DNA from 2 places in the Paenibacillus pedocola genome. Region 2 is predicted to be linked to the other one. Evidence: a T-box and tRNA genes for the amino acid it is inferred to sense, from the RefSeq annotation. Region 2 holds a T-box; the other holds one or more tRNA genes.
The links. A T-box is a leader RNA that pairs with one kind of tRNA and senses whether it is charged. The one in region 2 lies ahead of QU597_RS22505 (valine--tRNA ligase), so its partner is inferred to be a tRNA-Val.
Positions count from the first base shown of each region.

Region 1 (6,337 bases), 2.3 Mb from region 2:
AGCTTAAAGGTCCCGGCGATGTTCATACAACGCTTAGTGAATTATTGTCTCTGCCCGAAGACGTCCGTAAGGTGATCCGACTGATGCATTATAGCGATCATAAGCCTGAGTTCGAGGGAAAAACTGCTGAGATGACCTTTCTGGAGCAGCATGTAATCTATGCGATGTAATATCTGCTAAACTTTTTGGAAATACACGAAAAAAAAGGCCGGACAAGTACGCTTTAATAGCGTTTGTCCAGCCGTACTTAAAACTGCGGCAGCTGATCCAGATTATTGCTTGGATCACCGTCTGCATCACCGCGGATATACATCTCCCCGTCTCTTCCTTTGAACACGTTCACTCCCGCTATACTGCCGGCCTGAACCTCCTGAAGTGCCTGCTGGTAATCCAGCACCCGTCCTGAGGAAGTCTGAAACTTCATCAGGTCACCGTCACCATTTCTTTGGGCGGCTATAAACCGCTCGCGTTCATTGTTCATCACTTGGGATTCATTCCTTCACGCTTGGATTAGCCATACGGCTCACCCCTATCCTGCCCTCAGCACCGACAAAATATGTACCTGTGCCCGTTACAGCTTCTTCTGCATTCTTACATGTAAAATACCGGCATCATAAAACGGCTCCGTAGAGATAACCTCATAGCCCTGCTTACTGTAAAAGTCCTCTGCGTGGCACTGTGCATCGAGCACGGAGAACTCAAGACCCAGCTCCCGGGCCCGCTCCTCCAGTGCCATCAGCAGAACACGTCCGTATCCCTTGCTCCGGTAATCCTTATGCACAGCAATCCGCTGCATCTTGGCAGTTCCCGTTTTATAATAAATCAGGCGTCCGGTGGCTACCGGCAGGCCGTTATCGATAATCAGCATATGATGCGCCTGATCGCTGATCACATCGTATTCATCAATTTCTTCTTCCGCCGGTACCTTCTGCTCGTCAACAAATACCTTTTTGCGGATATCCAGTCCCATCTGAAGCAGTTCATCTGTAGTCACATGTACAATTTCCGCCGCCATGTTCTCCCTTTGTCCCCTCTCTATGTCTAAACAATAGTTGATCTATTATACTGAATTTTTGATTACCTGTATAGGGAAGTACATTTGCTCCTGCCACGGCGGGGGCAGCAGGGCTTATTCAGCCGAGTAGACTTCTGTGGAGATGGAACGGTCATAGACATCCTGCATTACGGGTGACAGCGGACCATATAAACTACTCTGCTTGCCGCCCATGTCCGTCATTTGGTGTATTTCCACAGCATCTGGAGCCTGATAAGCTGCCATACAACCGGTTAATCCCAGGAGCAGCGCCAGACAGAGAACGGTTACCGGTAACTTGAATTTGCGCATTTGCTTTTTCCTCCTATCATCATCTGCTGTTTCCAGCTTTGACGATTGCGGGGATTATTAAACAACCTTCCTCGGCAGAAGCTCTTTGGGAGGATCAAATGAGCACATAGTAGAAGAAAGAGCGCTTCTGGTTAAAATGAATAACCGGATTTCACTGAGAATGCGGTTATTCCTGATTGCCATATGCTGGAGGACAGGATTAATATTAATGTGCCGGGTATTTAATGATAATCAGCTTTATTGTCCCGCAACATCCAACTTATTCAGAGGTAACCCTATGAGAAAATCCCTTATTCTATTCACCCTCCTGTGTCTGACTGCCTCTTCTTCTCCCAAACAAGAGCCTTTGTTTCGCAGTGCATACGTAGGTATGAGCATTGCTGAGGTCAGGGATAGTGAGCAACTGCCGTTTGAAACTCTGGCCGATGGTGCAGTGAAGATTTTGCAGTACCCTTACCTGTCACCGGAATCTGACAGCGCATATGTTTATTATTTATTCCCGCAAAAGAGCAATTCCAGATTAAGCATAGCCGGCTATATCTATTATATAGAAGATGATAATGCCAGAACTTTGCTCGCTGACAAGCTGACACAACAATACTCCAATATTTATGGTGAAGGCACTTCTAGAAACGATGCCAATTTTCAAGGGTATTCCTGGAACTTGCCAGATAAAGCACTGATCATCTACAACGATTTGGGAGCGCAAGCTGTGGAACAATTTTATTATGATTACGAGTTCATTCAGCAGCAATACTGACGAGCAAAGTTAATTTTTTGTATTCAACTGTCATGAAGTGGGGTGGGTTCTTTTGTTAATACGAAAATACACTTTCTGGCTGTCTATCCTCAGCATTGCTCTTTGTTACAGCGACTACTTAGGAAGCGGCTTTGCAAATATCCTGCTGGTCCGGGGCAATCCGCTGGTTGATTCGCTTGTGCTCACTGAGCCCTTCAGCAGCTGGATGACCAGTGTACACAGCATCAAATGGTCCGGCAGCAGTGCGCTGATTGCGCTAAGGTTTCCCGCCTACCTCTTTCACTTTGCAACTTTTTTGGCTGCAGGGCTTATTCTCGATTGGATAAAATCTAAATATGTCTCGTCACACTCACTGTAAATTCAGGTCTGGTCTCATAGGCCATGTAAGCTACTTGACCCTTAAAATCCAGATAAGCCTGATAACGCGTCCGGATCGCAGCGCTCGTGATCATATTCAGCACGTTCTCTTTTGCGGTCCAGCAGCTCTCCGACGTCTCCTCAGAAACCGCTAATGTACCACCCACCGGTCTGCATACATAATCTAGCATCACTTTGGTAGGCACATCTGTTACACCATCATGCCATTTGTACATTCCTGTATTGGAATAGACGCCAATTAAATGGGAGACTTCCGTCTCGATTCCGCTCTCTTCCCGGATTTCCCTTACCAGCGCATCCAGCAGATTCTCCCCCGATTCCACCTGCCCGCCGGGAAACACCCAGCCTCCATGAAAGGTTTTGACTAAAAGAATCTCACCTTGCTCATTTTCAACAATTCCCCCGACCGCTACAATATGAACGGGCATTGCCATGACGGCACCTCCAAATCAATAATTAATTATTCATTAAGCCTTGCCTTATACAGCTAGTTAGACCTGCTCATCCTGCCTCATGAAATCTTTCACCTTGGCCATAAGCGAAGGGTAGATCATCGGGTACGTTACTTCTTCAGGTATTTCCGCAAAGCTCTTAATTTCCCCCATTTCATATTGCGGGAGTTGTCCGAACTTATGAACGGCTGCCAGATAGAGTTTGCCGAAGCTCTCGGGGACTCCTTCACTGACAACCGAGTAAATGCAAATTGGATATAAGGTGTATTCCTCCGCTCCAGTCTCCTCGAACAGCTCTCTGGCCGCAGCTTCATCCGGGGATTCATTCGGCTCAATATGTCCGCCGGCAAACTCCCATGTCGACCGTTCCCGATGCTTTGCCATTACCCACTGCTCACCCTGTCTCGCAACAATAACCACATACTTTAATACAGCTTCATCTACATCTGTCTCATGCATCGTTACTTTCACTGGCTGTTATCCCCTTTGTCAGAATAGCTGGAAGAACTTCCGGATAGCTGCTCCCACTTCTCCCGGGTCTTGTCTTCGCCTTTGTAATAATCCACCCGGTCTTCGGATTGATACAGCTCTTCGTACGGCAAAATATTGATTTTTCCGGAATCAGGATACTCCGCCACATCTAATCCGTTATTCGTCCGCAGATCCAAGTACTTGCATGGCGCCTCTGTATGATTAAACAGCTGATGTGCTCCTTCCGGACCTGTTTCAAAAAACACAACATCGCCTGTGCCCAGCTCCTCAATTCCTTTTGGCGTTCTGAGCATTGCCTTTCCTTCCATAATCACAAAGATCTCTTCCGCATTTCTATGAAAATGATAAGGGTAAGAATACTTTCCCGGATCGAGTGACCGGATATCAAAGATCAAATGTTTCGAACCGACCATATTCGCCAGCCTTTCACTGGTATGCCAGGCAAACTCCGGTACCGGAGACTGTTTTTGTGTAAAAGAAATATTGTGTTCATTAAAAATCGTCGCCATTTCCGCTCACTCCCTTTATTAATTCGTCCCACTTAAGATACCATGATATCCGTTTACTTTACCATAATTTTCAATTTCATTCACAATACCTAAAAACCACGATTAACCTTATCCCTGAAAAAAATATTGCGCTCACCTGACATCCTGTGGTATTATAAATTTCGTTGCAGGACGGTAGCTCAGCGGGAGAGCACTATCTTGACAGGGTAGGGGTCATGGGTTCGAACCCCATCCGTCCTATACGCAAAAAGCCTTGTATACCAAGGCTTTTTTTCTTTTCCTCCTCCTCATATCAAATCACAAATGGTATTGGTGCCGATATGGTACCCCGTACTAGACTAAAGTAAAAGCTGGTGCCATCTTCGGCACCAGCTTTTTTATCCTTCCAACAGGAAGAGTTCTTTAGATATTCTTATCATTTTTGCAAAACCCGTACCACATGAAATAGTCCAAAATTTAATATGTTTGACGTTTTCCGATGCCCAGTACTTCTTCAACTTCTGTGCCGTGAGAGCTGAAGGATAATCTGATGTTGATTTATTAATGGCCCTGTTCGATTCACCCATTGCTTATATCCTCCCTGCGGGAGAGGAAGGCTTTTACATCCTCTACCCCCTATATCAATCGTGCAGATCATGCTATAATCCCAAAAAATGAGGTGATACCGATGAAATTTATAATCGTTATTTTAATTCTCTTGTTTTTGTTTGGTTTCTTCAAAAAGAAGAAGTAATTTATTGAACCTTTGGGAGAGGAGGGATACTCCTACTCCCTGGTATCGTCGTACTATTCAACAGTCACTATGACTCTTGGCAAAAAAACTCATTTAGCTACCGAGCTGATTTGTTTAATGGTAAAATGGTGCAAAAATGAATTGGGGGTAACGAAGTGCGAATGTATGCCCTTCTTAAAGAACATGTTAATGATGTTAGAAAGCTTATGATTTACGATAATGAAAATGGAGTTTATGTTTTTTTGTATGATACACAAGAAGATAAGAGTGGATTTGCCGATTTATGGTTTGAAACGTTTGATGAAGCTTTTGACTACTGCATTGAAAAGTACAAAGTTATACAGGACCAATGGGTTGTTATAAAAGACCCAAAAGAGGGTCAACAACACGATATTATTAATTAAATAGCAATATACTTAGCGTTCATGGAACGGGTAACGTTAGTTCAACAAAACAACGACATTCATTGTGAGCTACCCTCGTTAGAAATTTCGGTACCTACGCCCCACCTTACTGCACAGTTTGCGTCTACTACGTCAATACTGTAACCATCCCCGAGATTCATTCCATGTTCTGCCGTCCAGTTCCCTGCCAGCTACCTGCTTGCCTTTAAATCGCCGGCTCGTTGCATCGTAGAGCTTGGGTCTCTTTCCACTCCCCTCACTGTTTGAAGAAGAAAGGGACGCCGGCAGCCTGACACTTGTCCCAAAGCTCCTGCACCCACCATGGATGCATAGGTTGGGCTTTATGGCCGCTTTCTCCGCCGACGATGAGCCAATCTATGCTGGTAGTTGACCCGGTTAACTGGCCGCCGTACTGATCATTTGACGTCTTACATATGCCATGATAGATTACTACCCCCAGCAACGGTACAGCTTAGGAACCGGAAGGTAGCCGCGTTTGCCCATTCATTACCCGTTTTGCCGCTCATATTGTTTATCTCCTTCGGTGATATAAAGTACATAATCCAAAATTATTTAATGCTAGCATTTGGAATACTGGGGGTGTATTAGCTTGTCTAATAATCAATTGGTGCCAGTTATTCTTGCGTTCCTCGCAGCTACTAGTTGTTGGATAGGGTTCCTGAACAAACGTAAGAAAAAGTAGGATTTATAAGGGGGGATGTTTAACCCTCCCTCAGTCCTCATCAACGTATTGTTCATCTTCAACCAAGATTCGAGCATCCTCCTACTTAGCTCCGTAGCTGCTGTAGACCAGGTCGCCGTCATAATTACTTGGCAGAAATACGTTGTCACAATAATTGCATTCCGGATGCATCGTTTCTCTCCCCTTTTAGGGGCTATGCCCACATATTGATTCTTCGAAAACTATTGCTACTTGATCGTGCCGCATGTATTTGAGTGCACCCGGAAAGTTCGTGTCCGGAAACATGCTGTATCCCGTACCGTCCACACTATCGCAGCCCATATTCCTTACAATCTGCAATCTGAAACAGGAACTAGAGACCTCTTCGGAATTGTGTACATATAATGAAGCCGGAATTGGCACTTCAATTAGGCGATTTAAGGACCTGATCGGTTAGTAGAATCAGGTAATGGTGATAATCACCGTCAACTCTCTGCTACAAAATACAGCGCTACCAAAAAACTTTTTAACGCTTCTCATTGCTAAAGTCATATTTTTTGAAATACCTATGAGTGCAAATGT
Region 1 is NZ_CP134223.1:2,769,816-2,776,152, reverse strand. It holds gene QU597_RS11920 (MBL fold metallo-hydrolase) at 1-170, shown strand, start outside; gene QU597_RS11915 (DUF3892 domain-containing protein) at 248-484, opposite strand; gene QU597_RS11910 (GNAT family N-acetyltransferase) at 572-1,015, opposite strand; gene QU597_RS11905 (hypothetical protein) at 1,130-1,345, opposite strand; gene QU597_RS11900 (hypothetical protein) at 1,623-2,105, shown strand; gene QU597_RS11895 (hypothetical protein) at 2,158-2,463, shown strand; gene QU597_RS11890 (NUDIX hydrolase) at 2,435-2,917, opposite strand; gene QU597_RS11885 (NUDIX hydrolase) at 2,975-3,406, opposite strand; gene QU597_RS11880 (cupin domain-containing protein) at 3,403-3,936, opposite strand; tRNA gene QU597_RS11875 (tRNA-Val) at 4,105-4,176, shown strand; gene QU597_RS11870 (hypothetical protein) at 4,314-4,502, opposite strand; gene QU597_RS11865 (hypothetical protein) at 4,831-5,073, shown strand; gene QU597_RS28770 (DUF5131 family protein) at 5,330-5,536, opposite strand.
Region 1: it encodes a tRNA-Val, which carries the amino acid that the T-box ahead of QU597_RS22505 (valine--tRNA ligase) is inferred to sense. The anticodon was not compared.

Region 2 (6,337 bases):
GCCTTCCAGATTCATCAGTGCGAAGCGGGAAGCATTCCAGATCTTATTGGCAAAATTACGCGCCTGCTCTACCTTCTCCATACGGAAACGCAGATCCTGTCCGGCCGTGCTGCCCGTTGAAATCATGTACCGCATGGCATCCGCACCATACTGCTCGATCACATCCAGCGGATCAATCCCGTTGCCAAGCGATTTGGACATTTTACGTCCTTCTGCATCACGTACCAGACCGTGCATGAAGACATCACCAAACGGCTTCTTGCCGGTAAATTCGAGTGCGGAGAAGATCATGCGCGCTACCCAGAAGTAAATGATGTCATAGCCGGTAACCAGGACGTTATTCGGATAAAAGCGCTGATAATCGCTGCTGTTCTCATCCGGCCAGCCGAGTGTGGCGAACGGCCACAGATTGGAGCTGAACCAGGTATCGAGAACATCCTCATCCTGCTTCAGATCATCAAGACCGCTGATTTCGCGGGCTTCTTCGATGGAATACGCTACAAACACTTCACCCGTAGACTCAGAGTACCAGGCCGGGATGCGGTGTCCCCACCACAATTGGCGGGAAATACACCAGTCACGTACATTTTCGATCCAGTTCAGATAGGTTTTCTCAAAACGGTCCGGCACGAAGTTAACGCCTTCACCGTTCTTCTGTGCAGTGATGGCGGCTTCGGCCAGCGGCTGCATCTTAACGAACCATTGGGTGGACAGGTAAGGCTCAACTACTGCCCCGGAACGCTCGCTGTGTCCAACCTGATGCACATGGTCCTCGATGGAGATCAGAACACCCTGCTCCTTCAGATCAGCAACGATATTCTTGCGGCATTCGCTGCGGTCCTGACCCTGGTAAGGTCCGGCTTCCTCATTCATCGTGCCGCCTTCGTCCATCACATTAATCTGCGGCAGGTTATGGCGCAGACCTACTTCGAAGTCGTTCGGATCATGGGCCGGAGTGATCTTCACCGCACCGCTGCCGAATTCCTTCTCTACATAATCATCGGCAATAACCGGAATCTCCCGGCCGATAATCGGCAGAATCAGAGTTTTGCCGATCAGGTCTTTGTAGCGTTCATCTTTAGGATGCACCGCTACCGCTGTATCACCCAGCATCGTCTCAGGACGTGTAGTCGCTACCGTAATAAAGCCGCTGCCGTCCTTAAGTGGATAACGCAGGTGATACAGGTGTCCGTTAACTTCCTTATATTCTACTTCGATGTCCGACAATGCGGTACGCGCAGCCGGATCCCAGTTGATAATACGCTTGCCGCGGTAGATCAGGCCTTTGCGGTACAGCTCAACAAAGACTTGGCGTACCCCTTTGGTCAATCCTTCATCCAGAGTAAACCGCTCACGCGAATAGTCCAGAGACAGCCCCATCTTCGCCCATTGCCCGTGAATGGTTTCGGCATACTGCTCTTTCCAGGCCCATACCTGCTCCAGGAATTTCTCGCGCCCGAGATCATGGCGTGAAATTCCCTGCTGGCGTAGCTTTTGCTCCACCTTGGTCTGGGTAGCGATCCCGGCATGGTCCGTTCCCGGCAGCCACAGGGTGTCGAAGCCCTGCATCCGCTTGGTGCGGATCAGGATATCCTGCAGCGTGAAATCCAGCGCATGCCCGATGTGCAGCATGCCCGTTACGTTCGGCGGGGGAATTACGATGCTGTAAGGCTCGGCATCAGGCCGCATGCCGGCCTTGAAGAATTCGTTCTCCATCCAGTAGGTGTACCATTTCTGCTCTGCCGCCTTCGGATCATATGTAGTCGGCATTTCGCTCTTGGCATTATTGTCAGCAGCGGCATTGTCTGCCGCAGCCTGCGTGTCCGGCAGCTCCGCTGCCGCATTAGTGTTGTGATCAGCCATGTTCTGAACCTCCATTAAGATAACTGTATTGTTTGTGGTCATGAAAATACAAAAAGGCCTTTCGTCTCAAAGGACGAAAGGCCATTCTTTCGCGGTACCACCTTTGTTTCGCGCTAACAGAAAATAAACCTCTGCCCGGGTACCTTACGGTTCCAGAGCTTAGCGCGACACTCACGCAGATAACGGCTGCATCCGGCCACATCCTACACTGCAGCCCTGATTCAGGGTATGCATTCAGAAGGGCGACTCCGGGGCGACTTCGGTGGCTGCATCCTGCGGAAATTCACAGCAATTACAATTCCGCTCTCTGAAGGGCTGACCGCCTACTCTTCCCGTTCCCAGTCTTTAGCTAAGTTTTACTTAATCCCATAATACAGTTAGTGCTATTCCTAGTCAACCAGCATACGCACAAACCGCGGGACTTATACCGCCTAAATAAAATATTTGGCGAAATACAAAAAGAAACCTCTCCTTTCTGAAAAATGGAAGTGCGACCAACCATTTTATAAGGAGAGATTTCTTTCGTACCTATTCATGCCGTTCACAAAGCTCTAAGGAATGTATAAGACCTGACCTTCTTCCACATTCTGGCCGGACAGCCGGTTGTACATGACCAGTTCCCGTGCACTCAGCTGATATTTCTCGGCAATAGTGTCCAGAGTATCTTCCCGCTGTACAATGCAGAGCCGGACTTTGCGGAACAGATCCGCGCCGCCCAATCCGCCGATGAAGCGGCTCTTCCATTCACTATCATTCCCGGCCTCAGGAATAGGCGCAGCAGGAACCGCTCCGCTCAGGGCGGCAGTCTCCTGCTCCTTATGGGCACGGCTTGAACTGAGCAATGAAGAAAATGTGAGATGCTCCTTTGCAGGGGTCTCTTCTTCCTTCTTGCTTCCTAAAGCGATTTTCAAGTCAGTCTTTTCTTCCTGGGCGGGCAGCGTCTCCGGTGAATGAAAGACTTCATTCTCCTTATATTCTGCTGGCTCGGGGAGCACCTCTTCATCCTGAGCCTGAACCTCAGGCGGAGCATTATCCTCTGCTTCGGCAGCAACCGTAGGTTCTTCCCGGTTACCCGCATAATCCCCTGCCCCAGCTGCGTTTTCTTCAAAATCAGTCACTTGTGCTGCAGCAGGTATAACAGCATCCGGGAAAGCACTGCCTGAGACTTGCGCTAATTCCGGAGAGTTAAGCGTATTGGCAGCTTCCGCCTTCTCCCGAGCACCAAAAAAGTGTCCGGAAAGCGGCTCTGCATTGCCTTTGTGGGAATCAAAGCTATGCGTCCGCAGCTTCGCTTCCTTGTCCTTCTGCAGCTGTGCTGATGAGCCTGCCGGCTGAGTGTAGACAGAGCCTTCCACGAAAAGCGGATTTATTGGAGCTTCTGCTGTAAAGACAGCATTCTCGTGTTCATCTGCCGGGGCTTCAGCCGCACCTTCGCCGTAGGTCCACAGCGAATTCTCATACAGGGCATCGTTATCATGCTCACGGGGTTCAGCCGGAGCATCACTTCCCCGGCCTTCATCCTCCGGAGAATAAGCAACTGTGTATTCTTCCTGCTGCCAGGCGGCCCCAGTATCCGTTCCGCCGATTCCCCGCAGGGAGAGCACGCCTGTTATGTTGACAGTACGCATTGTAAGCAGGTCAACATCGAAGTTTTCGATCTCCACCCCTATGTCATCAAGTGAACTGACCCGGGTCAGCGGAACTGTGATTTCAACGGGAATGGAATGCTCCAGACGCTCGGTCCGGTCATTCTCTCCCCGGTAAAGTCCGGTGAGCAGCAGCTGGCCGTAGAGCTCGGCCCGGTCCTCCCGCTGAATCACCTGAATATCCGGAATCAGCTCCACCTCTTCCAGCTCAGCTATTCCCGGAAGTTCTGCAGGTAGGTGGATGCGTTCATAAATATCAAACCGCAAGCCGTGGGACTGGTCAAACACGGGAAATGTCCTCCTTCTTGGCATAATCTAACTCTGAGACAAGCCCAGAGTATAAGCCCAAAATGTTACTCCACTCATGTATATGCTTCAATCAGGAAGGCATGACTATTTTGGACACAACAGCATAAGTCACGGGTTACTTCACTTACCGGAGAGGATGCTGGCGTCGGGAATCCAATATTCTGCCGGAAGTCTGCTGCGCAAAATCTGCTCCAGAGGATTACCGGGGTCGGTGAGACTGAGGATATCTGCAGGATGAAAAGCGCCGGGAATAGGCCGGGCTTTCCGTTTGATCAAATGCAATATACCGGCAGCAGCGCTTGGCTGCGGCCATCCCTGCATCCCTGCAGCCAAGCGGTATCCCTTGAGTGTCCCTTCCACCATCGCATCCAGTGAACGGCTGCGCCCAGCCCAGCACTTCGCCTCACTTCCTGTCTTGGCCCGCAGCTCGTCATCTTCCAGCAGCTGTTCCAGCTGTTTCGCCAGCGCCTCCGGATTCTCCGGAGGCACAATCCAGCCCGTTACCCCGTGCTGTACCATTTCCGGCATTCCTGACGTACCGGCTACAACCGGGGCAATGCCGGCAAGCTGCGCTTCAGTAACCGAAAAGGGCTGCGTATCCTGCAGGCTGGGCTGGACATAAATATCCGCTTCTGCCAGGGCAGCGGGGATATTGTCTATTTTGCCGGGGAATAAAACAAAGTCCTGGATGCCAAGCTCCTGCGCCTGCCCTTTCAGCTCCTCCATAAGGCTGCCGTTCCCGACGATCACACAGATCCAGTCCCGGCGCTGCTGCTTCACAATGCCAAGTGCACTGATCAATACATGAACTCCCTTGATATATTCAAGACGTCCGGCATACATAATGACCTTCCGCCCGTGATCCAGATGGAGCGGTGAGGGCATTGCCGCTTTTACCTCATATTCCTTCAGATTGACTCCATAGGGCTGAAGGTGAATCCGCTTCTGCTCCACTCCCAGCTCCACCACCAGCTGCCCGATCCATTCCGATGAGACCATAATCAGGTCCGCAGCGTTCGCACCAAGCTGTTCGATCCGGCGGAAATAGCTCCAGATCGGCCGACGCTCATATTCCAGCTTTGTCAGCCCCGGCTCAAGCCCCTTGTATTCATAAAACGACTCGCGGGCCAGAGCCCCATGAACACTGGAAACCAGCGGTACCGGAACCTTCATAATCCGCCGCAGCGCATAAGAGGAAATAAGATCCTGGGCATGGATCACATCATAATTCTCCAGGCCCAGCGCCGCAGCCCCGCCTTCGAATACATAGCGCCCCAGCTCAAAGCTGAAAATGCCATGCTCCTGATGCAAATGGGGAAACTTCTGCGGATCCAGATAAGGCAGCAGCGCTGTATAAAAAGCTTTTTTGTCAAAAAAAGCGTTCTCGTTCAGCAGATATAAGGTATTGCTCTCCACATGGCTGCCCATGAGCGTTACCGTATGCCCCTGCTCGCCCAGTTTGTCTGAGAGTTGTTTCATGTACGTCCAGATTCCCCCCATATTGGTGAGTCCCCAGTAGGTAACCAGCAATATCCTCATGAATCCCTCTCCCCGGCTAATAGAATTCACTAATGAACAAAGTATTATATGACCGGCGCCGGTTCCCCGACATGGGTGAGAGTCTCTTTTGTACAACAAAGAAAATAGCCTGTAAATTTTCAAAATATATTTTTATCACACTTCGCCATTTCGGGTATAATCGGTATAACTCTGGGAAAGGAAGTCAGGCGATGATGTCAAAAGCGCGAATTTTCGATTTGTCACTGTTTGTTGCTGCTGTAGGCATAGCAATCGGGACACATCCCGATGTAGCCTTGAACTATACATATCTCAAAGCGATGCTGCTGTACTGGGTATTCGCCAGCTTTTATTTCCAGCTGCGTATTGTGACCCGGAGCGGAAACTCAACCATTGACTACGCGATTAGCTACACTTCCTCCTTTGGTATTTTTGCCGGCCCGCTGGGTACGCTGATCTATGAGATTTGTTACCGGTTTACCGTACTTATCTACAAAAAGAAAACGAAAACCGCTGATCCCGGAGAGTTCCTGGATACCTTCTACAATATCGGTTCCTTCACGCTCGGCGGTACTTCCGCCTATTATTTGTACACGCTTCTCTATCCGGTTGCCGCCAATTTCCCGGCCGGATACTGGCTGCTGTTCCTTTTGGTAGTCTGTGTTACAACCTTTCTGTCCTCAGGCTTCCTGGTGATCACCTTTGCACTCTCAGGCGATATTAAGACGCGGAAAGAAGCGCTGAATTTGCTGTTAAAAAGCCGGAATCTGCTGGACTTCAGCAAAGTCGCACTAACCAATGCCCTGCTGCTGCGCCTGCTTCAAATGGAAAAATGGGAGATGCTGATCGCTCTTTTCCTGCTGAATTACATCGTCAGCCTCTCCTTCTTCTCGAAGTCGCAGAGCGCCCAGCATAAGTTCGAACGGGACAAATTCGAGCAGATGGCTTACCGGGACTTTTTGACCGGCAGCTTCAACCGTGCCCATATGGACAAAATGATG
Region 2 is NZ_CP134223.1:5,080,482-5,086,818, forward strand. It holds gene QU597_RS22505 (valine--tRNA ligase) at 1-1,770, opposite strand, end outside; T-box leader at 1,930-2,212, opposite strand; gene QU597_RS22510 (LysM peptidoglycan-binding domain-containing protein) at 2,415-3,797, opposite strand; gene QU597_RS22515 (glycosyltransferase family 4 protein) at 3,939-5,357, opposite strand; gene QU597_RS22520 (GGDEF domain-containing protein) at 5,549-6,337, shown strand, end outside.